2 linked regions of the Spirosoma aureum genome follow. The protein of the gene in region 2 interacts with the protein of the main gene of each other region in a pairwise test. Links are inferred from orthologs where the notes say so. Each region holds a gene or a part of one and is shown on either strand. Other genes may lie near its edges. The genes, in order: leuS and ligA.

What was found.
Region 1: the proteins of ligA (region 2) and leuS interact in binary tests that used the Escherichia coli proteins (3 or more experiments, as listed by UniProt). The link is inferred for Spirosoma aureum from one-to-one orthologs.

The regions. Positions count from the first base shown.
Region 1 is NZ_CP050063.1:5,122,648-5,136,257, reverse strand. What follows is about bases 10,237-13,610. They hold leuS (leucine--tRNA ligase), read right to left. Parts: upstream 13,293-13,610; coding sequence 10,437-13,292; downstream 10,237-10,436. Other genes in these bases: G8759_RS20445 (3-oxoacyl-ACP synthase III family protein), read left to right, coding at 13,396-13,610; G8759_RS20455 (fused MFS/spermidine synthase), read right to left, coding at 10,237-10,351. Also shown: G8759_RS20480 (sulfite exporter TauE/SafE family protein), read right to left, coding at 1-916; G8759_RS20475 (PKD domain-containing protein), read right to left, coding at 1,065-4,493; G8759_RS20470 (PorP/SprF family type IX secretion system membrane protein), read left to right, coding at 4,625-5,686; G8759_RS20465 (glycerophosphodiester phosphodiesterase family protein), read right to left, coding at 5,700-6,563; G8759_RS20460 (LLM class flavin-dependent oxidoreductase), read left to right, coding at 6,935-7,951; more of G8759_RS20455, read right to left, coding at 8,048-10,236.
Region 2 is NZ_CP050063.1:6,513,899-6,530,195, forward strand. What follows is about bases 167-3,063. They hold ligA (NAD-dependent DNA ligase LigA), read right to left. Parts: upstream 2,709-3,063; coding sequence 624-2,708; downstream 167-623. Other genes in these bases: G8759_RS25940 (DUF3782 domain-containing protein), read right to left, coding at 167-516; rpe (ribulose-phosphate 3-epimerase), read left to right, coding at 3,012-3,063. In the rest of the region: more of G8759_RS25940, read right to left, coding at 1-166; more of rpe, read left to right, coding at 3,064-3,683; G8759_RS25955 (alpha-amylase family glycosyl hydrolase), read left to right, coding at 3,737-5,143; G8759_RS25960 (OmpA family protein), read left to right, coding at 5,258-7,372; G8759_RS25965 (glycosyltransferase family 39 protein), read left to right, coding at 7,403-9,196; G8759_RS25970 (transketolase), read left to right, coding at 9,226-10,044; G8759_RS25975 (NAD-dependent epimerase/dehydratase family protein), read left to right, coding at 10,131-12,131; G8759_RS25980 (DUF433 domain-containing protein), read left to right, coding at 12,156-12,380; G8759_RS25985 (DUF5615 family PIN-like protein), read left to right, coding at 12,380-12,733; G8759_RS25990 (transketolase family protein), read left to right, coding at 12,763-13,671; G8759_RS25995 (glucosyltransferase domain-containing protein), read left to right, coding at 13,749-15,551; G8759_RS26000 (acyltransferase family protein), read left to right, coding at 15,619-16,297. UniProt on the Escherichia coli protein: DNA ligase that catalyzes the formation of phosphodiester linkages between 5'-phosphoryl and 3'-hydroxyl groups in double-stranded DNA using NAD as a coenzyme and as the energy source for the reaction.

The sequences.
Region 1 (13,610 bases), 1.4 Mb from region 2 along the record:
GTGCAAATACGACTGATGAGGCAAAGGACACAAAAAACTCGGCCAGGTTGACTGAGCCGATGGTATACCGAGGGTGTCGTCCCGAAGCAATCAGCGTTGTGTTCACAATTGGCCCCCAGCCTCCTCCACCAATGGCGTCGACAAAACCACCAAACCAGGCCAGCAGCCCAATTTGACGAACCGGTTTTTTCTTCGTCCGTTTGACAAGGGCTTTTTGGAGAATAAGAATACCTAAAATGGCGGTATAGACTGAAATTGCAGGAGAGAGATACTTGGACACTACTTCCAGGTCAGCCAGTTTGGTGATCAGAAAAGCTCCGAGCGCTGCTCCAATGACACCTGGAATGAGCACAATTTTAAACAACCGACTATTTACGTTGCCAAATTTCAGGTGCATATAGCCCGAAACACCCGAGGTGAAAATTTCAGAGCTGTGTACACTGGCTGTTGCAAAAACCGGACTGATTCCTACGCTGGTTAGAAAAGTGGTGGCCGTCACGCCGTAGGCCATACCCAGCGCCCCATCAATCATTTGGGCTACAAAACCCGCCAGTATAAAATAGAAAATGTCGGGAGTAAGGTCGATATCATTGGCAAGCAACGTCAAACGGTCCAGCGTAAAATAGCTGAAGAGCAAATGACCAACGATCATCAGAGCGAGTGCTGCGAAAACGTAGATCGCAATTTCGGTGCGGGTGCGACGTCGAAGTAATGGTTGCTTAAATCGGGGAGGAGAATCGGTCGTGGTTATGATCTCTGCGTCAGGAAAAGCAGCCCGAAGCGCAATAGCTTGGGCTTCAGTCTGATTCAGGTTGCCCTGTAAGTTGATTTTTAAGCCGTTTAGATCAAATGGAAGTGCGGTCGGTGCGACGGTTGCTCCGGTTGATGCCAGTTCGGTCTCGTCCTGACTATTCATAGTGCTTAAATTCTATCGAATAAATAGATTTGTGTATTTATGAAAAGCGGCACAATAAAGTGCCGCTTTAGTTTAACGAAGTGCGAGGGTACAAAGATACTGTAATGAGATGTGTAAATACAAATTACTGACAAATTTCGTATAAGGCTCAGCGTATCAGTGCAATGCTGCCTACTCGTTTTTGGTGATTTTCCCCCCGGAGGATAACATCGGCTTCGTAAGGGTATTGTCCCGTTGGCATCCGAACCCCCCGATTCGTTCCGTCCCAACATTCTCCTGGATTACTGCTGTTTAGGGGAATATCACTGGCGTCGAAAATAATTTCGCCCCATCGATTCCAGATGCGCAGTCGTACAATACGCGTTACGCCCGTGTCGCCGAAGAGTGTCCAGGTATCGCCAATTCCATCCGAATTGGGGGTAAACGCTTCGGGTGCCACAACTTCGCAGGGCAGTACATTTATGGCGTCCGGGCGACTGCTTGAATCGGCACAAACACCCTGATCGTAGCTGACGGTCAATTTGACATCATAGCGGCCTGGTGGTAGCGCCAACTCTGGTTTGGGTGTTGTCAGGACCTGACCATTACTGAGTTGCCAGCGGAATTGCGTGGCATTGGGGTCGGTGCTAATAAGCCGAACAGGGCCAGGTGTACATACATCGGCTCCGCCTTCAATGCTAAAATCGGGTTTTGGCGCATCCCGAACACTGACTGGTTGGGCTAATGTAGAGGAACAACCGGGTGTAGCGCCTATAACAGTTAGCGTAACGTTGTAATTGGTTTGTGTTCCGGAAAACGTGTGCTTAGGGGAAAAGTTGACGGAATCGATGGGGGAGCCATCGCCAAAATTCCAGCGGAACCGATTCGCCGGATTGCTTTTATTCGTGAAAGCGACCGACAGACCACGGCACACATACGGAGCTGCCAGGGCGAAACTCGCCGGTGGAGGAGTTGTTGTCTGGATGGTTCGACGTAGGGAATCATAACCGCAGGGTGTATACGCGATCAGGGTGATCGTATAGGTTTTATTTGCTTCGGGGAAACGATGTTGGGGATTCGGGCTTGTTTCTGTGGTTCCATCGCTGAACCGCCATACCCAGGACGTTGGGCGCGGAACGGTTGCATCCGTAAACTGAATCGCTTCTCCCGCACACGGGCGAGCATTCGACAGGTTAAACAGGGGGCGCACAAGACTCGGATAAACCCGAATCGAAACGGCATCCGTATCGCGGCCACAACTGTTCTGGACAATAAGGCTCACCCGAAAGGTTCGGGCAGAATCGCGGGCCGAGAAGAGGTGCAAAATAGTATCCTGCGTGGTTTGGCGGGAAGAACCATCCCCAAAATCCCACAGGCTGGTTTGTCCCTGGCCAACGGAGCGGTTCGAGAAACGGATGGTTGCGGGTGTGCAGCGAACATTGGTCGAATCGACGCCAATTTCCGCAAAGGCAAGTGGTCGAACGGTAAGACCGGCGGTCGCGGTTTGCGAACCGCATCCGTTAGCTGCTGTTAAAGTTGCCGTGTAGGTTCGGGTCGTTTGCCCCGCGTTCTGGTAGGTATGACCTGTGGCGGTGAAATCAGTGGCGGTCACGCCGTCGCCATAATTCCAGCGGTAGGTAACACCGGCCTGAGCAGTTCCATTGACAGCGAACGTAACGGCCAGGGGCGCGCAGCCCGCTGGATTATTTGGGGTGAGGATCACGGTAGGAGGGGGAGCCGTTAGGGTTACGACCTGCTGGGATTCGTTCTGGCAACCCCCGGATTTAACCCGCAAGGTTACCGTTTGAGGACCAGCCGGTAAGGTTAATGCTGGTTGCCGACCAGTTGCGATGGTCATACTATTGACGATCCACTCATAGGTGTCGGCTCCTGTTGAGGTGTTATTGACAGTGACCGGTTTATCGCTGCATTGACCAGTGATTGAAAACGCGGCCTTGGGTTGTCCCACTGTAACCGTAAAATTAGCTGAAGCCTGACAGCCACCCGCATTGCTTACCTGATACGTAAATCGCAGCAGGTTGCTCGTCAGGCCGCCTAATATGAGCGAATCGTTCCGTATACAACCCGAGCAATCAGTCGTTGTCCAGGTTCCTCCCGCCGGGCTACCCGATAGCTTGACTCGCCCTTCGCTGGCGCAGGCTGTAATGTTACTGGCCGAAACGCCAACGCCCGAAACTGTCACCTCAACCTGGTCAGTTACGCGGCAGGCGCCCTGACCAAGTGAATATTCGAGCTGGACCGTGCCGCTACCGCCAACGATCAGCGTTGTATCGCCTGCCCTTGCATTAAGTTGTATGCCCGATATGGTATTTTTCAGGGTCCAGGTTCCACCGGGTTGATCCGCCTTTAGCTTTATCGGATTACTGTTTGCACAGACGGTAGATGATTTTGGTAACGAGGTTATCTTAACATCGCTGGGTTTGTTGACAAAAAATGTAATTGAAACAGGCCGGGAACCACAGAGATTTGCTGTGGAGGCCGAAACAACATAGGGCGTTGACGTGAGTGCTAATGGGACGCCTACAATGGGGTCAAAAGGCTGCCCATTGAGCGTGTAAGTAGCGCCGGAAATAGGATTTGCGACGGTATAAGTGAAGGGTTCACAAACATTGGGCTGCGATTTTAGCGTGGGACTTGGTAAGTCCAACACCCGCACAACAAGTTTGATCTGACTTGGAATACGACATGGATTATCCACACTAAGCGTTACTGTATAATCGCCCGCTCTGGTAAACTGTACCTTAGGCTTAGGGGAATTGCCGTTGGTTTTATCCAGATAAGTAACTGATCCCGGAATGTTCCAGTTATAGCTGGTAGCTCCGGTAGAATTTGTCCCATCGAAGCGCAGGATTGCTCCGCTGGTCAGGCAAACGAATGCCGTATCGTTACTCATTTTGACAGCTCCTGAATCGGCAATAGCCGCTTTTGCTTTTTCCAGGACCTCTATCGGTGCAGAATAAGGGCCGCTGGTTCCACAAACACCCGATACACTTAACGTTGCCGTATATGTGCCTTTGTTGGCATAGGTGTGGCTGTTGCTGGAACTGGGTAGACCCTGGTCACCAAAAGTCCAGGAGTAAGTGTTCTGACTGCTGAGTGGACAAGTCTGGTTCTGGAGGGTAATTTGTTGACCAGCACAAATGGGTGAGGCTGTAAATTTGGGCCGTGGCGTATTTCGGAAGGTAATGTCGAAACTGTTGTTGGCTGGATTTCCCGAGCCGCAATTATCGGTCTGCTTAAATTTTATGGTTTTGTCGTCGTCATTCGAGCATCGTTCAACGAAATCTTTAACATCGTACTCATGCGATAGCTCCAGTTTATTCGGATCATAAACGATCTGATCGACTTTGCCATCGTCCCATTCGATCTTAAAGTTGTTGAGGGTACAGGTGGCCCCTGCCGGAACATCGAGGAGAATTGTAACTGTAACTTTGGTCTGACCTTCTTTCAGGCAGATGTCGTAGCGGCCATCTTTCGGTTTAATCGATGGCCCGATCTGACCCAATGCAGAAATAGCCGGTAGAAGCATAATCAGCACTAAATGGCTGATTAATAGACGAAGTGTTGAGGTTCGCATTTTTGAATAAGGAGTGGATGCTGGCAATATAGTAACGTTTACTCAACTCGCTGGCAATAGTGGGTCAATTTGTTGGTGAAACTACTTTTCGGACGTTTCTTTGTTAATCCACTCCAATTCGTAAAGGTAACATGCCCCTATTCCTCCGAAACGTTGTATTAAGCGCTTTGCTGGTCTGCTGGTCAATACTAAGTTATGCCCAGGACCCTCAATTCTCCCAGTTTTACGCCAACCCGATTTATCACAATCCTGCGTTTGCGGGCGGTGCCGGATCTGCCCGACTGATTGCCAATTACCGAAGCCAGTGGCCTGCCTTACCAGCCAGCTACCATACCGCAGCTTTTTCGTTCGACTCCTACGATGAAGACCACCGACTGGGGGCTGGTGTTCAACTTATCGGTGATTGGCAGGGGAGTGCTTTTCAAACCACCCAGGTTAGCGGTCAGGCATCGTATATGGTGCCACTGATGCAGGATTCTGATCGGGAAGCCCGACTGATTTTTGGGTTACAGGCCGCTTACATTGGTAACCAGATCAATCCGGGTGGTATGTCGTTTGCCGATCAGTATGCATTGGGAGGGCTGGTTAATCAAGTGAGTAATGACCCGTTATCGCAGGGGACGTTTACGCGGAAAAGTGTCGATTTTACGGGTGGCCTCCTGTTTGAACACGAACTTGGCGATAATCTGGCATCGTACTGGGCCGGGCTTACGGTCAATCACATTGGACGCTCGCAGCTTCGGGGCGATTGGCTGGGTCAGCGAATTAGTGGTATGGCCGGTATCAAATTGCCATTTGAGGGGCGGGTCTGGAATAAAGGATACGCGCATCAGCAAAACCGAGACCAATCCATTGGCCTGACAGGTTATCTGCGCCAACAGGGAAACAATCTGCAATTGGATGTTGGGCTGAACCTCATTTATTCACCCTTGATGCTGGGACTCTGGTATAGGGGCATTCCGCTTCGAAAAATAGGGCAAACAACCTTTCAGAGCGACGCGCTGGTAGGTATCATCGCCTTTCAGTTCGATCAACTGATGGTTCAGTACAGTTATGATGTGACTCTGTCATCCATGCGGTATGCGACAGGTGGAGCCCACGAAATAAGCATCTGGTATGGCTTTGATTCCCTTTTTCAGTTTGGTGGCAAGAATCGCAACCTCAAACGACAACGCCGTTGCCAGCAGTTTTGATTGGTTTAGCTGTTCATTTCACGGCTTGCCAAACTTCCAGTGGCCGATCTGTAGACATAATGTCGGCCCCGTTTTCGGCGAATTTTTTATAGGCCTGATCACCTTTGGCCGCAGCCTGTTTGTCCAGGTTTCCGAGGGTGCCCAGAATGCAGGCTATACCTTTTTGATGCAGAAATTGATACAGCTCAAGTTCAGGTTCTTTAACGCCAACGAAGGCAACCATCCGATTGTCAGGAATACCCAGTTCATGAAGCCGATCATATTCTGCGTGATTCCGGATCGTGACCGAAATCATTAAATTCGGATCGAGCTTATTGAGCCTGGCCGCATCCTGGGCATTGTAGGTGATTACAGCCGCATAATCGGCCATCCCGGTTTTGCGAACCATATTTATGACCTTTTCAAAGGACACATTGCGTTTGACATCGAGCGTAAACGCAACCTTCCCTTTTCCCCAATTGAGTACTTCTTCCAGCGTAGGAATTTTGTATGGCGTTGCGTTCCCCAAGTTGTCTTCCAGTCGATACTGGGCTAGCTCGGCGTAGGTTTTGTCGATCAGTTTGCCTGTACCGGTCGTTGTGCGGTCGAGCGTGGCATCATGCATCATCACCATAACGCTGTCTTTGGTCAGGTCAATATCGCATTCAATAATGACGGGTAACTTTTTAGCCAGAAACGCAAACGATTCAATGCAGTTTTCGGGGTAGCCTTTCAGATCACCTCCGCCCCGGTGGGCCGAAATTTTTGCCGGACCGTTGTTGGATTTATAGCTGAAAAACGTTGGGCCACCACCCGTTGGAATTTTAGTGTAAGTGGCTGGTGAACAGGTAGCCAGGCTGAATCCTAAGCCAAAGAGTAAGATGTATTTTGTCGTCATGCGTATTAAAAAAAAGCAGCAGGAATTCCCGGAAAGCGTTATGTCACTATATACTCCAAGGAACCGTTCTGATAAGTCGTATTGTTGCTGAAGCAGTGATTTGCCGATTGACTGAATAATAATGGGTGGTATCTGACCCTGTAAACGCCGTGAAAATAGAGTCCCCAAGCCACAATTCATAACCGTTTCCGGTTGCTACGCAACGCCAGGTCTATTTAACAGCAAGAATTGACCATCTCCATTTTCATGGGCTATTCTTTTAATGAATTAATAACCAGGGTTTTCGCCCGAAGCCGTGCCACGGTTAACTAAATTTCATACACAAACCGTGGCACGGCTTCGGGCGAAAGCCCAGATTACATCAACGAAGTATGATTCCCTTTTCAATTCTGGATCTTTCACCCATTGTTGCCGGTAGCACCGCATCGCAGGCTTTGCATAATTCACTGGACCTCGCCCGGCATGCCGAACAGTTGGGCTTTAATCGCTACTGGGTCGCCGAACACCACAATATGCCGGGGATAGCCAGCGCGGCTACTTCGGTTGTTATCGGTTATATCGCCGGTGGTACAACAACGATCCGGGTAGGAGCGGGCGGTATTATGTTACCTAATCATTCACCCCTGGTGATAGCCGAGCAGTTTGGTACGCTGGAGTCCCTTTATCCGGGTCGGATCGATCTCGGATTAGGCCGTGCACCTGGTGCCGATCAGGTAACTGCCAGGGCGCTCCGCCGGGAGGCTACCGATGTCGATACGTTTCCGCAGGATGTTGTTGAACTGATGCACTATTTTCAGCCCGATGAGTCGAATCAGTTTGTGCAGGCTATACCGGGTGTAGGGCTCGCTATTCCTGTCTGGATTTTGGGTTCGAGCTTATTTGGGGCACAACTGGCCGCCATGCTTGGATTGCCCTATGCGTTTGCTTCCCATTTCTCCCCAACGCAGCTCATGCGGGCGCTGGAAGTTTATCGGTCGCGGTTTAAACCATCTGAGTACCTGAAAGAACCCTACGCAATGGTCGCAGTAAATGTGGTCGCGGCTGATACGGATCAGGAAGCAGAACGCCTGTTTACATCGGTTCAACAACAGTTTCTGCACATTCGTCGCGGAAAAGCCCGCCAGATGCAACCTCCCGTCGATGACCTGACTGCTCTCTGGCCAGATTATGAACTGGCGGGAATCGAACAGGTACTTAGCTGCTCAGCAGTCGGTTCACCCGAAACTGTTCAGCGCGGACTGGCCAACCTGATTGAACAGACCAAAGCGGATGAATTGATCATTTCGGTTCCAATTTTTGATCATCAGGCGCGTCGACACTCGGTCGAAATTGCGGCAAAGGTACGTGAAGCACTGGCTTCTCAGCAGGCCGTGTCGAGTATAAAGTAACGGACATCAGTTTAATTTTATCTCACAGGGCTTTGGCATGTTTTTCTCACATCCAGACGAACGGCATGACTAAGCCCTGCGGGGAATTCCAGGCTATTAAAAGCTTGCCCTGTCCTGAACCCGGATGCTGTATTCATCTCTGGGGAAAAGGTCGGTATTGATTTCAAGTTGCAGCCCGGTAACCTTTGGCAACAGGCGCATTTCCAATCGGTAATGATTCAATAGTGGCCAGATATCGATTCCAGATCGGGCAAAATGTTGCTGGCTGAAGGGGGTCTTCGCCCGTTGTTCAATGACTGGCCAATCTAGAGAAATAGGCTGATTGCTTCCGAGCAAAACCAGTTTGTCGCAATAAGCAACATAGGGGAAAACTGCCCGAAAAGTATGCAGCACACGGGCTGTAGGACACCAGGTAACGGCAATCCCGCCTGGCTTAAGTCGTTCCCGAATCAGTTCAAAATATTCTTTTGAGTAGATGTTACCGGAATAGGCTGAAAGGGGACGGAGCGCATCTGCTTCGATAACATCATACCGAGTTTTACTGTTGCGAATGGCATAGCGCCCGTCACGGAAAATCAAATGCAGTCGTGGATCACTCAACACCCTATTCACAGTAGTATCGCCAACGCGGTCGGCATAATTGGCTAATACCAGCGCCTGATTCGATGCGATCTCAAAGCAATCGATCCGGTTCGTTTCCGATCGTCCGGCAATTCCATTGACCGTTCCACCCGAGCCCAGTCCAATTACGGCAACCTGCTTCGGATTGGGATGAACCATTACGGGTAATGCGCCCAGAAGCGTATGAACAGCATCAATATGATATGGGAGGCCACTTTGCCCAAGGCCATTTACAAATACAGTGCCTGTTCGTTGATCGGGTCCTATTTTGATAACTGATACTGCTGATTCGTTTTCATCAAAAACAAAAAGCTCTGATTTCGTCACTCCATTAAGTAGCTGCCAGAATCGGGCGTTGTCGGGAATACTTAGCATCGCTGCTAGAGATAATGCCCCAGCCATCATCGTAGTCAGTACAGACCAATGCCGACGGAGGAGTAAAATAACCATATAACCAATACTTAGTGCGGCAATACTTTTTAATAGCGTTGCTGTACCGATATAGGAAAAACCGATCCAGGTAACTGCCCACGCCCCTAAAGCTGAACCCACGATGTTAATAAACTGCAACCAGCCCACCTTTCGACCCACCTCGGTGTAATTGTCCTGAATCAACGACTGTGATAAGGAAAAACTCAAGCCCATCAGGAAGGTAGGAAGACCCAATAAAAACAGAGGCACAGCCCCATATGTAAACAGGCTGAAACGGGGGCTTAAAACAGGTTCACCACTGTTAAAATAATCCCAAAGAAATTGTAGACCGGATAGTCGACTGATGGCAATGACAAACACACCTGCCGACAGGGCTGTATAACAGTAGAGTAGCACCTGAGCAACCAGAAAGGTTCGTTCCCGGCGGGCGGTTGACTGATACACAGGTCGGCGCACGAGCCAGGTACCTACTGCTGTGCCAATGGCTAAAGAGCCAAGGTAAACGGCAAGAAGCATGGCGAACGTTAGTGACACGGATTTAATCAATGTTTCCAGTATACGGAACCAGATAAGCTCCAGCGAAAGAGCCGCAAAGCCTGATAAAGCATACTGAACTGACCAAACCACAAGCGTACGCGTTAGACGGAAGGGAGTTGGTTGCAAATCGATGTTTTTCAGCATCGATTCCCCGAACTCGCTGTGTCTCTTCGATGCTTTATTTGAGATTTCTGACCAGCGCCCCATGCTCCATGCACCAATTACACAGAAACCATTCATTAGGGCACCAACCCAGATGGCGTTATCGAAGCCAATTCGGCGAACCAGCAAAAAACCGGTAACAAAAGCACCTACAGCGGCTCCGAGCGTATTGATAAAATACAACATACTGATGTATCGCGACTGCTGCTCCATATCGCCGAATTGAAAGGCGCGCGACAAGACAGGTAAGGATACGCCCATTAAAAAAGTAGGGAACAGGACAATACTAAATACAATGGCATACACGGCCAATGGCTGATCCGTTGGTAAATTATTGGACTGATAAAGAACGTCGTAGAGAATTGTTTTGCTGAAAAGGGCAAAAAACATAATGCCCAGCTCAGCTCCTACAAAAAAACGCAGATTCTGCTTCGGCGACGACCGATCTGCCAGCGATCCGCCAACCAGGTAGCCAATTCCTAAGCCCGTCATAAAGGCCGATACAATCAGACTGATGCTGACCGTATCGGAACCTGTATAGAATACCAGCAGGCGCTGCCAGACTACCTGATACAGCAGAGCCGCAAAACCAGATAAAAAGAAGAGTAGCAGCACCACAAGGGGCTGGCGGGTCGTAGAGGTAGGCATAGTCAGGTTAAGTAAAGGAATACGAAAAGAATAAAGCCGACATGCTGCCGGCTTTATTCTTTTCAATGACACTGTGAATTAGGAGTTAAATGACCACATTCACAATTCGTTTTGGTACGACAACGACTTTCTTCGGCGATTTTCCCTCCAGCCATTTCTGGACGATTTCGTCGGCCAGCACTTCGCGTTCGATTTCGGTCGGGGCGCGGTCGATGGCGAAACTGATCGTAGTCCGAACTTTGCCGTTGATCTGGATCGGGTATTCGAACGCATCCTCAACCAGATAATTCGGGTTGAACGTTGGGAATGTTGCTTTGGAGATGGTTCCGGGTTCATTGCCAAGGGCGGCCCACAACTCCTCCGTAATGTGTGGAGCATATGGCGACAGAATCAACACCAGATCCTGCAAAATGGCGCGTTTGTGGCAATTTAACGTGGCCAGCTCATTCACGCAGATCATAAACGAACTGACCGACGTGTTGAACGAATACGCATCTATATCGCTTTCCGCTTTCTGAATCGTCTTGTGCAGAATTTTTAACTCAGCGGGTGTCGGCTGCTCATCGGTGACAATCCATTGACTTTCGCCGGTAGCGTTGTCTTTGTAGAATAGTCGCCAGAACTTACGGATGAAGCGATATACACCATCAATACCGTTGGTATTCCAGGGTTTAGCCTGCTCAAGCGGACCGAGGAACATTTCGTATAACCGCAAGACGTCAGCACCGTATTTCTCCACGATCATATCGGGATTGACGACGTTGAACTTCGACTTCGACATCTTTTCAACCTCTGCGCCAACGATATAGCGACCATCTTCTTCCAGAATGAACTCCGCGTTTTCAGTCAAATCCGGGCGGGATTTTCTGAATGCGTCAATGTCGAGCACATCGTTTTCAACGATATTGACATCGACGTGTAAAGGAGTAACCTCACGATTACCAACCTGACCCAGCGAAATGAAAACGGGCGAAGACCCTTCGACTCCCGTACCTTTCAGGCGATACACAAAGTTTGACCGTCCCTGAATCATGCCCTGATTGATCAGTTTCCGAAATGGCTCTTCCTGAGGGACATTGCCACGGTCTTTCAGGAATTTGTTCCAGAAACGGCTGTAAAGCAAGTGGCCTGTCGCGTGTTCGGTTCCCCCGATGTAAAGATCCACGTTCTGCCAGTAGTCAATGGCTTCTTTGCTCGCGAAAACCGAATCGTTCTGCGGGTCCATGTAGCGATACCAGTACCAGGACGAGCCCGCCCAGCCCGGCATCGTGCTCAACTCATAGTCATACTCGCCCTTGTATTTCCAGCCTTCGGCGCGGCCCAGCGGTGGTTCACCTGTTTCGGTAGGTAGATATTTATCAACGGCAGGCAACTCCAGCGGCAAATCGCTTTCGTCGATCAGATAGGGTAATCGACCTGTCGAACCGCCATCCTTGAAGTATACAGGAACGGGTTCACCCCAGTAACGCTGACGGCTGAATACCGCATCGCGCATCCGGTAGTTGATCTTTCCACGGCCTAATCCTCGTTCTTCCAGCCAACTAACCAGCAAGGTAGTGGCTTCTTTATAGGTCAGTCCGTTAATGATCCCTGAGTTGATGTAGTGACCTTCTTTTGTGTTATCAGCCTGTTGGTCGATATCCTTCTGGGCATCCAGAATCGGTATAATCGGCAAACCGAAATGGGTGGCAAAATTCCAGTCGCGCTGATCGCCCGACGGAACGGCCATGACTGCACCGGTGCCATAACCCGCTAAAACGTAATCGGCCAGATAGATCGGGACTTCTTCACCAGAAAGCGGATTTATGCAGTAACTGCCCGTAAATACACCCGTAACGGCTTTTGTATCAGCCATCCGGTCGCGCTCGGAACGGAGTTTAGCCGCGTCGATATAGGCTTTTACGGCTTCCTTTTGTTCGGGAGTGGTCAAGTCGGCGACCAGTTCATGCTCAGGAGCCAGTACCATGAACGAAACGCCATAAATCGTATCGACACGGGTCGTAAAAACTTCAATGTAGGATGAAGGCACGGACACCTCTTCGCCACCAATGCGCTGTTTCGAGCTGATCGGGAATTTTACACTGGCTCCGACTGATTTGCCAATCCAGTTGCGTTGCTGTTCTTTCAGAGATTCGGTCCAGTCGATCGTGTCCAGACCCGTCAAGAGTCGGTCGGCGTAGGCCGTGATGCGCATCATCCACTGGCGCATGAGCTTCTGCTCGACCGGGTAGCCACCCCGCTCCGAAACGCCGTCTTTTACTTCGTCGTTTGCCAGAACGGTACCTAATGCCGGACACCAGTTTACAACGGCTTCCGCCAGATAGGTCAGGCGATATTTTAAGGTTATCTCGTAAGATTCCCGCGTTGACATGGCATTCCATTCGGCGGCCGTGAATGTCGGAACATCATCATCACAAACCGCATGGACATCAGTTGTGCCGTTGGTGGCAAACTTATCTGTGAGCGTCTCAATCGGTTCAGCCCGGTCAGTGTCTTTATTGTACCAGCTGCGGAACAACTCCATGAAGATCCACTGCGTCCATTTATAGAACGCCGGATCGGAGGTGCGAACTTCGCGGGTCCAGTCATAACTGAAACCGATGTTTTTGAGTTGTTCGATATAGCGGGTCAGGTTCTGCTCAGTCGTTAAGGCCGGATGCTGCCCTGTTTGGATGGCATACTGTTCGGCTGGTAGACCAAACGAGTCGAAACCCATAGGATGCAGCACATTAAAGCCCTTCAGCCGCTTATAGCGCGACACAATGTCGGATGCAATGTAGCCGAGTGGGTGCCCAACGTGCAGGCCTGCGCCCGATGGATACGGAAACATGTCGAGTACGTAGTACTTCGGACGGGCCGTATGAGTTTCTGGTTTGTAGGTATGGTTATCGTCCCAGAACCGTTGCCATTTCTGCTCGGTCTGGCGGTGATTGTAATCCATATGAACGGATAAAATAACTGCGAAAGAATGCACAAAGATACCAAATTTTGACCGTTTTGGCTGTTCCTGGTGAAGAAGTGCCCTCAGTCTGTTTATACATATGATGAAAAATGCGAGAATTGCCGGTTTAGGCTATTATGTTCCGGATCGGGTTGTGCCCAATGTTGAGCTGGCTCCGCTGGTTAATGTTTCTGAAGACTGGATACAGGGACGAACAGGTATCGAGCAACGCCATTACCGCAAGAAACATGGCGAAACGACTACCACGATGGGGGCCGCAGCTGCCCGCATCGCCATCGACCGGGCGGGTATTTTACC
Region 2 (16,297 bases):
GATGAAATAAGCAGGACTTTTGAGTTCAAATACTTCATCGTGAATAGACGCAACAAAAAGTCCTGCATCCATGGCTTTATCTTTTACCTCTTTAGCCCCCTGCACGCAGGCTAAAATACCATATAATTTTTTACGGGCATATTCGGGGTGAAACCGCCGAAAACGATCCAGGTTTTTAAGCAACTGCTCAATATCACGTTCTTTCAGATGGCTTTTGACCTCCACTAAAACAACGGTATTGACATCTCCATTAGCGATACCTAACACATCAACCTCCAGCGAATCAGACCCATATTCCGTTTTATAATTGGTGGTAATGGTTGTTATTCCGAACTGTTTTCGAAGCACTTTTTCCATTGATGGAAACGCCATACCTTCCGTAAACGAACCAAACTTGTTCCCTAAATCGCCAATCATTTTGGCATTATGCCTCGTTATTCGATCTGTTTCTTTCTGATTTTCTGCCACTTCGCGTAGAATCTGGCGAATATCCTCAAAATTAGTTGTTGTTTCCATAGCTTATAGTTCGGTGGGTTTATTAGTTTCAGGGCTTTCAGTTTGAGGTTCGATTCCTTGTAAAAGACCTGCATCTACAAAAGTAATAAATTCATTATCAATGGCATTTATACTGTCAGCATCGCCAGAAACTCATCTTCACTAATCATGGGTACGTTGAGTTTTTGCGCCTTCTCCACTTTCGACGGCCCGGCATTCTCGCCAACGATGAGATAATTGAGCTTTTTGGAAATACCACTAAGCACTTTCCCACCATTGGCTGCAATTCGGGATTCAAGGTCTTCCCGGCTGAAGTTAGCAAATGTGCCAGTATACAGAAATGTCTTCCCTTCCAGCGTGTCGCCTTCACGCTCGACCTCTTTTTTCTCACCAGCCAATTGCAAACCTGCCGCCCGTAATCGATTGACAAAGCCCTGATTCCCGACGTTGGCAAACCACTCGACAACGCTCTCGGCAATGCGTGGACCCATATCCGGAACGGCCAGCAGGGCTTCCTGGCTCGCGTTCATAATGGCATCCATCGAGCCGAAATAATCGGCTAGCCTCTCTGCTGTTGTATTCCCCACATAGCGAATTCCCAAGGCAAACAGCACATTCCTGAATGGCTGCGCTTTTGAGCGTTCAATAGCTGTCAGAATATTCTCAACGGTCTTTTCCCGGAAACTAACGACCCGGCGCTTACCGGTTTCCTCATCTTCGAACACTTTTTCAATACCCAGTAAATCAGCAGAGGTCAGTGCGTATAGGTCAGCGGGTGTTTGTACCAGTCCACGATCGATAAGTAATTCGATTTTCCCTTCGCCGAGACTTTCAATATTCATGGCCCGACGCTGGATAAAGTGCTCAAATCGAGCCTGACGCTGCGGAGGACACCCCTGTTCATTGGGGCAATAAAAATTGGCTTCACCCTCTTTCCGAACCAACGGTGTGTTGCAGGCCGGACAGGTAGTCGGGTAAACAATAGGGTGGCTTTGATCGGTACGCCGATTTAGGTCAACACCCGTAATTTTTGGAATGATTTCGCCCCCCTTTTCTACAAAAACGGTATCGTTCAACATGACGCCTAACCGCTCGATTTCGTTGGCGTTATGCAGGGATGCCCGTTTCACAATGGTTCCGGCCAGCAATACAGGGGTTAACAGCGCAACGGGCGTAACGGCTCCCGTTCGACCCACCTGATACCGGATACCATTTAGTACGGTACTGGCCGCTAAAGCTTTGTATTTAAAGGCAATAGCCCAGCGTGGACTTTTGGCCGTAAAGCCCAGTTCCTGCTGCTGATCATATCGGTTTACTTTGATAACGATCCCATCAGTACCCAATGGCAGGTCGAACCGTTTGGTTTCCCATTCATTGATATAGAGCATAACCTCTTTAATATCGGCACACTTTCTCCAGGTCTGGGAAACATTGAATCCCCAATTTTTCATGGCAATCAGGCTTTCCTCATGCGTTCTGAATACGTCCGAGTCCGATAGAAAAGAATACAGGTAACAGTCCAGTCGCCGTTTGGCCACAGCTGCTGAATCCTGCTGTTTAAACGTACCTGAGGCTGCATTTCGGGGGTTGGCCAGCAACGGTTCCCCAATGTCTTCGCGCTCTTTATTGATCCGCTCAAACTCAGCCAGTGGCAAAAAACCTTCTCCCCGAACTTCAAATAAAGCCGGAGGTACTGGATGGTCAGCATCCACCCTCCCCTGCCCTTCACCCCCTCCTCGTGGCACGCGCAGGGGTACGGTTCGGATGGTGCGAATGTTATTGGTAATATCATCACCCCGAACTCCATCGCCCCGCGTTGCGCCCTGCACTAAAACTCCATTCTCATAGGTCATACTTAGGGCCACACCGTCAAATTTCAGTTCGCAGACATAGTCGTACTCTCGCCCATTCAGGCCTTTCCGAATGCGATTATCGAATTCAACAAGATCTTCTTCCGAATAGGTGTTCCCCAGCGAAAGCATTGGAAACCGATGATAAACCGTCGAAAACTCCTTGCTTATGGTTCCACCAACGCGGGCGGTTGGCGAATCTGGCCGACGGTATTCGGGGTACTGGGTCTCCAGAGCAGCTAATTCGGCCAGCAATTGATCGAACGTAAAATCGTCTACTGCAGAAACGCTATTCTGGTAGTATTGATGGTTATAATAGTTCAGACGGTCAGTTAATTCAGCAATATGCTCCTGGGGTGTCATACGATACGTTATAATTGACGATTAATCCAATTTGGCAAAGAAGGTAATTTGGCAATAGATGTAACTGGGTTATCCGGATAATTTGTTCTTTGCGACTGAGCAGGCTCAATTAGCCAAATTCTCTACGGATACAACTACTCAACTGCTAAATTATCCTAATAAACGAACACCCAATATTGGGTTTGTTTCCTTGTTCAAGCAAAAAAACTTAGTTTTACAGGATAAAAAAGTAAGCCGTTTACGAAAACCGTTGAATAAGCCTTTCTTTTCAAACGATTGGTTTTCTATTGTTCCCGGACAACTATGAATAAGCCTTTCATTGCACCTTCGCTACTAGCCGCCGACTTTGCTAATTTGCAAAGGGACCTCGAACTAATAAATCGCAGCGAAGCCGATTATTTACATTTCGATGTAATGGACGGTGTGTTTGTTCCGAATATCTCGTTTGGCTTTCCGATTCTGGAGGCTGTTCGCAGGCACTGCCAGAAGCCACTGGATGTACACCTAATGATTACTCAACCCGATCGTTACATTGATGCTTTTGCGGAAGGGGGTGCATCGGTGATTCATGTCCATTACGAAGCCTGTACCCACCTTCACCGGACACTTACACATATCCGGCAGATGGGGTGTCGGGCGGGAGTAGCCCTCAATCCACACACACCCGTTGCTGGCCTTGAAGATGTGTTGGAACAAATCGATGTTGTGCTGATCATGTCTGTCAACCCAGGTTTCGGGGGGCAGTCGTTCATCCCCAATACCATCCGAAAAGTAGCAAAACTAAAGCAATTACTTGCTGCAAACCGCTCCTCTGCACTAATTGAAATTGACGGTGGTGTGAGCCAGAAAAATGCGCCGGCTTTACTGGAAGCAGGTGCTGATATACTTGTGGCTGGCAGTTCGGTTTTTGGAGCCCCTGACCCATTAGAGGCCATCAGGACATTAAAAGATGGACATCAACCCATCATAGCCTGATCAACCCAGGCTACCCGTAACACTTAACCGACACGTACCGCACGATTGTACTTATGAAGAAATTATACATGGCCATCTCACTCAGCACCCTGTTGCTGACAATGGCCTGCCGCGAAACTAAAAAATCGCAAACTGAAGCTTCCAATCCCACTGATTCCACAACTGTAGTCGCTCCACCTGCCCCCGACTGGGCCAGAAACGCTACTATTTACGAAGTCAATCCCCGCCAGTTTTCTGCCGCCGGCACATTCAAAGCCATTGAATTACAACTTCCCCGCTTAAAAGAATTAGGTGTCGATATCGTCTGGATGATGCCGATATACCCAATTAGCCAGAAAAACAAAAAAGGCACCCTTGGCAGTCCCTATGCCGTTGCTGATTACAAAGCCGTGAATTCAGAATACGGCTCACTGGCCGATTTTAAATCATTGGTAAAACGTGCTCATGCACTTGGTCTGCGGGTGATCTTAGACTGGGTGCCTAACCATACGGGCTGGGATCATGTCTGGGTGAAAGAACATCCAGACTGGTACACGCTCATAAAGGGAAAAATGACAACACCCGTTGACCCAAAAACCGGAAAAGCAACCGACTGGACCGACGTTGTTGACCTGAATTACGATAATCCGGATATGCGTAAAGGCATGATCGATGCGATGCAGTACTGGATCAAGGAATGTGATATCGATGGATACCGCTGCGATGTGGCCGGTTTTGTACCCGATGATTTCTGGGCTCAGCTTCGCCCGGAACTGGATAAAATCAAGACTGTATTCATGCTGGCTGAATGGGAAGACGATCCGGAACAGTTTAAAAACTGCTTCAACATGAATTACGGCTGGGCTATGTTCGCGATGATGAAAAATATTGCCCAGGGAAAACTTCCGGCTAGCAGTCTTGATACTCTGCGAGCCAGTAACCAAAAGAGATTCCCTGCCTGGTATTATCAGATGCTATTTACGCAGAATCACGACGAAAATACAAATAATGGTACACTGGCAGAATCATTTGGCCCATCGGCGGATGCCTTTATCGTGCTGAGCAGCACTCTGGAGGGAATGCCTTTGGTTTATAATGGAATGGAATCCAATCTAAATAAACGGCTGGCTTTCTTCGAAAAAGACCCCATTTCGTGGGGTACTTATGCCAAGAGTGATTTCTTTAAAACGTTGCTGACCCTTAAACACCGGAACAGAGCTCTCTGGAACGGCACGTCTGGAGGAATGGCCGAGAAAATTGTGACCGATCATGATGAGACCATTTACGCCTTTTCTCGTCAACATGAGAACGACCGGGTAACTGTTTTGATAAATCTGAGCGGCAAACCGCAAACATTCCGCCTGTCAGGACAAGGGTACGAAGGCGTCTATACCGAGGTATTCAGCCGCCAGCCAATGGAGTTGAAACAGGATATGTCCCTTACGCTCAAACCCTGGGATTATAAGGTTTTAACCAATTAAGTTTTCGTAACTTACCACACACAATCTAAATTAGTAATTTCGAGTTAAAGGGTTGATGTTCGTCAGAAATAGACCCTCCGTACGAACGATGTTCTGCTTACCTTTTCATAGTTTATGCGAGTTTGGAGCATCTTATCAGGCTTATTGATAATGATGGCCGGTGCGGTCAGCCCAGCGCAACCGGCCGGGCCTCGTTCGACCGAGCCACAACGACGTACCAACGACCAGCCCGGACCTCAGGGCCAGAACGCAACTCAGGTTCTGTGGGCTAGCCGTGTTGTTGGCTTTTCGTCCGAAAAGAAAGGAGAGACGAGTGGCGAACAATACCGAGCGTCGCAGGCTTTGGGGAAACCCAATAAACTACCCCAACTTGGTGAAAGCCCCTCGGCATGGGCACCTAAGGGTGCCGATGGCACTGCCGATGAGTGGATTCAGGTTGCCTTTGAGAAGCCAAGTACGATCCGGCAAATCGTTATTGGCGAAAATGTGAATCCTGGCGCAGTTGTGCAGGTGCTGATCATTGACAGCCAAAAGAAAGAACATCAGGTTTATAAAAATAACAATCCAGCTCCCCGCCAAGATCCATTACTACGGATTATGCTGAAAGATTCGGCGGTTGTGGGCGATCAGATAAAGGTAGTACTCAATGGTTCTACCGTGCCGGGCATAAACCAGATTGATGCCATCGGTATCTCAGAAGATACGAAACCAATTGCGGTTGGCATAAATGTATCGAAAGATATACCCAAGGAAATAGTAAAGGAAAATCTGGGAAAAACGGTCAATTCGCCAGGGCAGGAAGTTGCTCCCGTCATTGCACCCGATGGCCGGACACTTTATTTTACCCGAAATTTCAATAAAGCCAATATGGGCGGGTCCGACCGGCAAGACGTGTGGTTCTCCACGCTGGAATCAGGCGCTTCGGGAAATCCACCTGGTTGGAGTGAAGCGGTAAATATTGGTGCTCCCATCAATAATACCGGCGATAATGCCATCAGCGGCCTCTCGCCCGACGGTCGTACGGCCTATCTCATCAATGTATACCGTCCTGATGGAGGGTTGTCGTTCGGTATCTCCAGATCGACAAAAACCCGGCAAGGATGGTCGCAGCCCGTCGAATGTAAAATTGCCAACAACTATAATCTGCACGAAAAAAATCAGCTGGAGTTCTGCGTCTCTCCCGACGGCAAGGCGATCATTCTGGCCGTGCAGCGCAAAGATACCCGTGGAAACCGCGACTTGTACGTTGCGCTGCAACAGGCTGACAAAAACTGGTCGGAACCGGTCTCACTGGGTCCCGTTGTGAACACAGCCGATTTCGAAAGTTCGCCTTTTCTGGCGGTCGATGGGCGTACACTCTATTTTACGTCCGCCGGTCATCCGGGCTATGGCAATGGTGATATTTTTGTAACACGCCGACTCGATGATACGTGGAGCAATTGGAGTGAGCCCGAAAATCTGGGGTCAGGGATCAACACGCCAGAATGGGACGGTTATTTTACCATTCCTGCTTCCGGCGATTTTGCCTATCTGAGTTCAAGGGCGGGTTCTTTGGGCGAAGATGATATTTTTCGGCTTAAACTGTATCCTGCCATCAAGCCCGATCCGGTTGCCATCATATCGGGTCAGGTGCTTGACTCAAAGAGCCGAAAACCAGTAGCTTCGGAAGTAATTTCTGGTCTGGCCGACGAAAACAAAGAAACGGCAAAAGCCGATTATGACCCCGAAACGGGCGAATACAAACTGATTCTGCCCACGCAGAAAATCTATACGATTAAAGCCATCAAAGAAGGTTATTTTCCAACTACTGAAACCCTTGATCTCAGTAAAGACAAGCGATTCCGTGATATCAAACGGAATCTGATACTGGTTAAGATTGAGGCTGGCCAGAAAATAACCATGCGCGAGGTGCTGTTTGAACAGAGTCAGTTCAACTTATTACCGGGCGCTAACAGTGAGCTGGACCGGATGGCCGCTATGCTGACCACCTACCCAGCGATGGAAATTCTGATCGAAGGGCATACTGACAATCAGGGGGATTGGGAACCAAATATGAAGCTTTCTGCCGACCGGGTCCGGGTTGTTAAAGAATACCTGATAGGCAAAGGAATTGCGGAGGCCCGCATCCAGACGAAGGCCTGGGGACCCAGCAAACCAATAGCCAGCAACGAAACCGAAGAGAAGCGCAAACAGAACCGGCGAGTAGAATTCACGATTCTCAAGCTGTGAGAACTGGGATTTTGCGCTAGTTTTGCCGCAATGTTCACCCCATCATCGCGTACAACGCTAGTTTTACTGAGTGCCCTGCTTATACTGGCATTGGCACTTCGTTTATACCGTGTCGGTACATACGGTATTTATTTCGACGAAAAATCGACGCTGCTCATTAGCCAGGGCGTTTGCCTTGAAGGCTTCAATCAGAAGGATGTTTTCAGCAAAACGTATTTCACTCCGGCCGAATTCTGGAAACCGAAGACTTTCAATGACTTCATCGAAGCCAACATCCGGGGCGATATTGGCAATAGCCCTGCCTATTATGGTGTGCTCTGGCTCTGGATGGAAGTGTTTGGGTTGAGTGATACTTCCCTGAGAATGCCTTCCGTCATCTTCAGCACCCTGATCGTCTGGCTTCTCTTTGTGTTTGTCCGACGGCACTTCCGGTCGGACTCACTGGCGCTTATTAGTGCCGGCATTGCAGCCATTGAGCCGTTTTTTGTTGCCTACAGCCACATTGCCCGTAACTATTCCATGACGTTTTTCCTGACGTTACTGGGTACTCACCTGTTCCTGCTGATCATGGAGCGGGTACGTTCGAGCCCCCCAGCTGGCAGCAAAACGCCATCGTTATCCGTCCTCTATCTTGCTTACGGACTGGTATTCGTAACATCGGTTCTATCCCATTATTTAACCGTGACGGTCTTTCTCTGCCACGGCCTATACGCACTTTTATATCTGCGCAATTCACGAGCCTGGATAACATTGGGGCTAACCAGCGCGATTGGATTAGGCCTGGTTTCACTTTGGTTTATTTACGGTGGCGGAAAATACACATTCTTCACCCTGAACTATCAGGCCAGTTTCTACAAGAACATTGCCCTCACGAATCCGTATAAATCTGGCTTCGGGATTATTCTGCCCGCTACGATTCCTAACATTGCCGTTCGGGCTGTACCTATTTTTTCCGATCTGTTTATCATTACCAATGGCATGGTTGCCGTTCTGGTCAGTATTCGAAATTCGATACTGGCGCTAGGGTTAGGAGCGGTTTCAACGGTTATTATTCACCGGTACATAACGGTATCGAAGCCGCCGGTCTGGGTATATGCTGTGGTTCCGTTCCTGTTTCTGGTGGGCCTTCCATTCTATTCCGTCGAACCGCTTCGCCTGCTCGTACTGTCAGCTGTTGTGCCGTTCGTATACTTAATTGGCCGGTATGTTGTAGATCGTACGAATGCCGACCAGAAACGGCTGGTTGTGATTTTACTGCTGCTGGCTTTTGTGCCTACCTTATTTCTGTTGTTTATGGCCTGGCGATCAGGGCATACGTTCGGTATTACGCAGCGTTACTCTGGATTTTCGTTCCCTTACGTTTGTATTCTGATAGCGATGGGCCTGCGCCAGCTAGTCACGCTCCGTTGGTGGTTTAGCCTGCCGATTGCCATTGCGTTGCTCATCCAGACAGGCAATATCGTTCAGCTTCTGGTCGATATTTACGCCGACGAAGCGCCTAAATACACGTATTTTGACAAAGCCCGTATTCCTAATCCTTATTGGTCATCGGCTCAAAAACTAAAAGAGTTGTATACACCAGGCGATACGATTCTGTATCCGAATAAAAAAAGGCAGATTTTTTCCGAGAAAATGGATCGAACGTACTCGCCCGTAGCCTTGTTAGATGCCCAGTTGGTAAACGTTTATTTACCTAAGGATGCCTCCTATATCCAACGCATCGATCCGAACGATCGTGACCGTATAGTATTAGTTAAGGGGCGTTCTGGCGAAAAAATTACTATTTTTGACTTCAAAGGTTCTACCTATCGCTACGGCGAGTAGGCAAATACCTGAATCAACCGACTACGACATTGACAACAGAAGCCACCGACTTTCAAACGCTTCAGGGCCAGCTTCGGCTAAAAATTCTGAGTCTTTACAACCAGGCTCACGCAGGTCATATTGGCTGTTCATTGAGCTGTGTAGACCTGATGATTGCCGCATTAATCATGCGTAAACGCCAACAGGACTCGTTTCTGCTTTCGAAAGGCCATGCCGCAGCCTCGCTTTATGCCTGTCTGAACCACCTCGGCGAGATTTCCGACGAGGTTCTGGCAACTTATTACAAAAACGGGACAACGCTCCCTGCTCACCCGGCTCCTAATAAACACGATGGAATTCCGTTCGCAACAGGCTCGCTTGGTCACGGTTTGCCCATTGGGTCGGGCATTGCTCAGGCAAGTAAGTTACTCGGTGAAGATTCGCGGGTGTATGTGCTGATGTCTGATGGTGAAACCAACGAAGGCACAACCTGGGAAGCCGCCCATTTCGCCGTTCAGCGTGGCCTGGATAATCTGGTGGTGCTGATTGACAAAAACGGTTTGCAGGGATTCGACCAAACGGCCAATGTGCTGGGTGATACCGCCGATATCCGTACCTGGGCTGCCATGGGATTTGACACGGTTGAAGTAGATGGTCATGATGTGCAGGCAATCCTGACAACCATCGATCAACTGACCGCTGTTTCAAATGGTAAACCCAAAGTTGTGATTGCCAAAACAGTAAAAGGCAAAGGCGTATCTTACATGGAAAACCGGCTCGAATGGCATTATCTACCCATGACACCTGCTCAGTATGAACAGGCTCATGCAGAAGTTACTGAGCGGTATTTGTCCGTTCAGGTAGCCTGAAGTAGTGGCCGGTTCCGTTGCCGTTGGCTATAAAACTGCGTTTCAATACAACACATCCACCCTTTTGCCGTAATATTGCGGCCTGAATGAATCAGTCTGCCCCCATTTTGCTACCAGAAAAAATCGCCCGACTGCAGGGCCCTATCGTTGTTTTCGGAGCCAGTGGCTTCATTGGCGCGAATCTGTTTGAACAGTTATTCCGCGTACGTAAAGATGTTTTCGCACTTACACACGACGCAACAAAAGCCTGGAGGCTAAAACTGCTCGATGTCCCGGCCGAAAATATTGTTCACTGCGACATTCTGTCAAATACCTCCGTACAGGACGTCTTTGGAAAAATCAAACCCAAAACGATCTTTAATCTGGCGGCTTATGGCGCTTACAGTAAACAGAAAAATGTAGGACTGACGTACGAAACCAATGTATTGGGTACGGTAAATATTCTGGAAAACTGCTCGGCCGACATGGTTTATATCCATGCCGGAAGTAGTTCAGAGTATGGATTTAACTGCACGGCTCCCAAAGAAACTGATCCAGTAGAACCTAACAGCCATTATGCCGTTTCGAAAGTATCAGCGGCTTATACGCTCGAATATTACGCCAAAGTTCACAATCTTAACACCCTTAACTTACGGCTTTACTCGATCTATGGTGGCTGGGAAGAGCCCGACCGGCTCATTCCGCGACTGATCGAAGAAGTTCGCCAGGGCAAATTACCTCCGCTGGTTTCGCCCGATATTAGCCGCGATTTCGTGTATGTAGACGACTGCGTCGACGCTTTTGTTCAAGCTGCATTGCAGGTCAATAAGGCCATAAGCGGTCGGTCGTATAACATTGCTACGGGTCAGAAAACGACCATGCGGGAGCTTGTCGATGAAGCCCGGCAAACCTTTAGCCTTAAGCTGGAACCAGTTTGGGGCAGTATGAACAACCGCAACTGGGATCTTGCTGACTGGTATGGCGATCCAACAGCGGCTGAGACTGATCTTGGCTGGAAAGCATCCACTTCGCTTAGCGACGGTTTGCGTCAAACTGCCGACTGGCAGATTTCGCATGACTACGAAAGTCGGGTAATTCCGGCCTTCAACACACCAACGCTCAATCCGGTCATCTCGCCGATTATTGCCTGTTATAAAGATGCGCAGGCCATTCCGTTTATGTATGAACGGCTGGTTAAAACCTTCAATGAAATGAAGGTGCGCTACGAAATTATTTTCGTCAACGATAATTCACCCGACAACACCGACGAAGTACTGGATGTAATTTGTGCCAAAGATCCGAACGTAATTGCCATTAAGCACTCGCGTAATTTTGGGTCGCAATCGGCCTTCCTGAGTGGAATGGAAATTGCTACCGGCGACTCGGTGGTGCTCATGGATGGTGATTTACAGGACCCACCCGAAGTCATTCCGAAGTTTTACGAAAAATGGCAGCAGGGCTTCGACGTGGTTTATGGCGTTCGAGTGCAACGCGAAATGGCTCCTCACGTTCATTTCTTCTACAAGCAGTTTTACCGTTTGTTCCGCAAAACGGCCTATATCAATATTCCGGTTGATGCAGGCGACTTTTCGATGATCGATCGGAAGGTAGTTCGTGAGCTGGTCAATTTGCCCGAAACCGAACAGTTTCTGCGCGGATTACGGGCCTGGGTGGGTTTCAAACAAACCGGCGTTGATTATGTAAGGCCCGAGCGCATGTTTGGCGTCTCGACCAACAACTGGACGAAGAACATCTGGTGGGCAAAAAAAGCCATTTTCTCGTTCAGTTTTGCTCCACTGGAGTTAATGACCTACGCCGGATTTGTACTGACGGGACTTTCAGTTCTGGGTATTCTGTGGCAGATATTGGCTAAATTCGTATTTTTCCCTGAAACCCCGGCGGGCATATCGACCGTTATCATTCTGGTTATGTTCTTCGGCGGGATCAATCTGCTGGGCATTTCGTTTCTGGGTGAATACATCAGCAAGATTTTTGAGGAAACGAAAAAACGACCGAAGTTCATTCGTACAATGGTTCGTAAGGGCCAGCGGGTCTACAAAACGGCGGCTGAAATCAGTACGCTGGTTGAGCAACGGAAAAGTAAGTAAATTTGTGTAAGCAACATTACTGATATGACATTACTCAATCGCATAACAATTGATCCCACTATCTGTCATGGAAAGCCATGCATCAGGGGAATGCGATGGCCCGTGGAAGTAGTTCTTGATCTTCTGGGCTCAGGAATGACTATTGATAACATTCTTGAGGATCACCCTGAGCTGGAACGTGATGATATCATTGCTGCTCTGAATTATGCCCGAATTCTTTTATCAGGTCAGATACCAGCTGCTGCTTAATGAAGTTTATCTGTGACGTTCACATATCCATTCGCCTATCTAAGTATCTGGCAACCTATGGAACCGAATCAGTTCACGTCAATCAGGTGCCAAAGGGTTCTTCTACGCCTGATGGAGAGATTTGCCAGTTGGCCGATCAGAATAATTACATTGTTATTACTAAGGATACTGACTTCAGAAACTCTTTTCTCTTGAAAAGGACACATCGTAAGTTAATCAGAGTCTGTTTAGGTAATATTTCGAATGATCGGTTAATCACATTGTTCGAGAACCAATTAGCATTGATTAAGCAATTGGATCAGGAGGATTCATTCTACATGGAAATCAATCCCGATACAACACTGCTTTACTAAGCAACTAATGTCCGCTGTTATTTTATAGTATGCGAAACGAATTCTCAGCCGCTGTCGAGCGTATTGCGCGTGACGACGAAAAAGTGGTTTTTATTACCGGCGATTTAGGCTATAATGCCCTGGAAAACGTTGTAGAAGCCTTAGGCCCCCGTTTTATTAACGCAGGTGTTGCTGAGCAAAATATGATCGGCGTAGCAGCCGGAATGGCTTACAAAGGCTATAAAGTGTTTTGTTATAGTATTGCCCCATTTGCCGTTTATCGATGCCTGGAGCAATTTCGCAATGATGTCTGCCTGCACAACATGCCCGTTTTTATTGTCGGGAATGGGGGCGGGTATGGTTATGGCATCATGGGCAGCACCCATCACGCGATAGAAGATCTGGCGTGTCTGAGCAGTCTACAGAACGTAAATACATACATTCCAGCCTTCGCTGACGAGGTTGCTCCGATGCTTGATCAGATTATTGCGGAAAGCCGACCGGCCTATCTACGTCTGGGTGCAGGTCCTAAAACCCCCGATGGAGCTGAAAAACTCGGCACCTTCAAACACATCGTACATAGCAAAGCTTCCATTGGAAATGTAGTTGCGCTAGGCCCGATTGCCGCCAATGTACTGACAGCCTTGCAGGATGAGTTGCTGGTGGGTCAGTTTGACGTCTATACGGCTACCAACCTGCCACTCGATCTGCCTTCAGGCCTCGCGCATCGCTGGGCCGGAAAACCATTGCTGGTCGTTGAAGAACATGTCTCCATTGGCGGACTGGCCCAACAGCTTTCGGTTAAATTACTGACCGACGGAGCAGCACCAAGTCATTTTGTAAGTTTGTCAGCCCAGGGCTATCCGAATGGGCTTTATGGGGATCAAAAATACCATCAGCAATTGTCGGGCCTTGATCCAGCCAATATTGCCCGGCAGTTGGCTTCGTTTACGAATTAAACTAATTTACAGTAGTCGGTTTAGGATGCTGCATCTTAGAACGAACCGGATGAAGTACGCCTAAAATCAAAATCCCGTTGCCAACCTTACAATACAACCCGAAAACCCGCCTGACATCGGCCCCACCACGGTCGGTCGGCCGGTTATTGGGTAGTGTGGGTGTGGCAATTCCAGTTATTTTATTCCTGGCTGTCTGGAGTTATTACGCCGTTAACGTGCCCAAATGGGACGACCACGCTCTCCGGGCATTCCTGTATTATTTCGATCAGGAAACAACTATTTCGGGTAAGCTATACCAGCTTTTTCGGCAGCATAACGAGCATCGGATTGTCGTTGACCGCTTCGTGGCCCTGCTCGACTATCAGGTATTTGGAAAGCTGAATTTCCGGCATCTGATGGCCATTGGAAATTTGAGTTTAGTAGGCTTGCTGGTCGTATTTATCGGCGTTCTGCGTCGCGAAAGTCTCTCTGTTTTGTATGCCATTCCTGTTGCCTTACTGATTTTCAACCTCTCTCACTGGGAAAATATGTTCTGGGGGATGGCAGCCCTGCAGAACTTCTCTGTCGTGCTTTGGGTTGTGCTGGCATTTTATGGAATTACATACGGCAATCGTTGGGGATGGGCAATAGCCTCAGCCATTCTGGCTACGCTCACTAGTGGCAATGGCTTACTGGTCTGGCCAATTGGGCTGGTTTTGCTGTTACTTCGCACCAGCGAACCAGCGGACTTTAAATCCAGAAATTATCCAAAGAAAAGAGCATTCTTACCGGTAGCCATCTGGGTTTTCAGTGCCTTGCTTGTACTTGGACTTTATTTCGCCGATTATGAAAAACCAGAAGGCAATCCTCCATTACGCGGTTCAACCGTCGATTTAATTAAGGGCTGGCTGGCATTCATCGGTGCTGCTGCCGAAGCATTACCCGTTAAATCGGCCCTTAGCGCCAGTATCTTGCTGGGTGCTTTAATGGTCATTTCAACATTCGGGATTATGGGTTGGCAGTTGTTGACCCATCGTCTGGCAATCAGTCGGACAATCCGAGGACTGTTCAGTTCACGACCTGCTATTTCCGGGGCTGGGATACCAGCCGGTGCACTGTTTTTTTGGGGGAGTGCGCTTTTCATATTAGGAACAGCAGCCGTAGTTGCCTGGACCCGAACCGGCTTTGGACTCGACCTGATCATCACAAGCCGCTATAAAATCTATTCGTTAACGTTATTGGCGCTTTTGTACGTCTATATCGCCGTTGCCATAAATCAGCGGGTTCGGAATTGGGTTTTATTTGGTGGATTAGCCGGAAGTTTTCTGTTTAACTGGTTTGCCTACCTTACTTTTCTGGACGATTCGATCTGGTTTCGGCACTGGCAAACGACGAACCAGTTTAACTGGACTTATACCACGAATCGCCCAACTCCAGCACTCGATCCTGTTACTCAGCACTATAGCGATCCGGCACGCGCGTTTTACGATCCAATCCTGAAAACCCTGTTTAACTCCGTACAGGCGCCGATTATACCGTTAACGATCACCAAAGCTCCGTATGGGTACGCTGTTCAGACTAGTACCACCGAAGCAACAGGTTTACCTTCAGATCAGACATTCGGGCGCGATGCAGGCAGTTATCTGCTGGTTCGGTCACCCAAACGATCGTATTTATTTCCGGCCTGGCAGAACCAACGGTCGCTTCTTAAGGCGCGTTTTTTACCCGGCAATCTCTTTACGCCCGGATTTAAAGCCGATGTCTGGCAAAGTGCGCTGGAAGCCGGTACTTATCAATTATTTGTCGTAACCATTTCGACCAGCAATCAGTGTAAGGTGTATCCAACCAATCAGCTTATCACATCAGCCGGTCAGCCGAAGGATATTAAGAAGAACTGGTAACTGGACCAATAGACTTCTACTCTATCTTCAGTCACCTAATGACCACATTTACCCAATTACCAACGTCATGCAAACAAATGCGCCAATGACCGCTACCGCTGCCCGACCGGCCCTGAATCACCTTCGGCAATTAGATGGCGTGCGGTTTCTGGCTGTCGCACTGGTACTGTTCGATCACTGGATGGCCGGGCGCATCGAGTTACCGCTCGGTGCTTTGGGTGTCACGATTTTCTTTGTGCTGAGTGGCTTCCTGATTACGCGAATTCTACTGTCGAGTAAGGATAAATTGAAAGATAAACCGAACGGCGGTTTGGGTAAATACCTCAAAATCTTTTACATCCGCCGAACCATTCGCATTTTCCCGATTTACTACCTGGTCCTGTTCGTACTCTATGCGGTTAACGAACCCCCCGTTCGCCAGACGTTTGGCTGGCTGGCTCTGTACGCTACGAACCTTTATATGGCCTATTATTCGGTATGGATGGGCACTGTCGATCACCTGTGGTCATTGGCGGTGGAAGAGCAGTTCTATTTGTTTTTCCCCCTGCTGCTCTTTTTCGTTCCGCGCCGGTGGGTTCCGTTAACCGCTACGCTTATGATTGTAGGGGCAGTTGCCATGCGTTATGTGCTCTATCGGGCTCGGCTACCGTGGTTTATTGGCTACGTAACCATGCCTGCCTGTCTGGACTCGTTCGGACTGGGTACGATTATGGCCTTCTGGTGGCTTTATCAGCGCGAGCGATTCC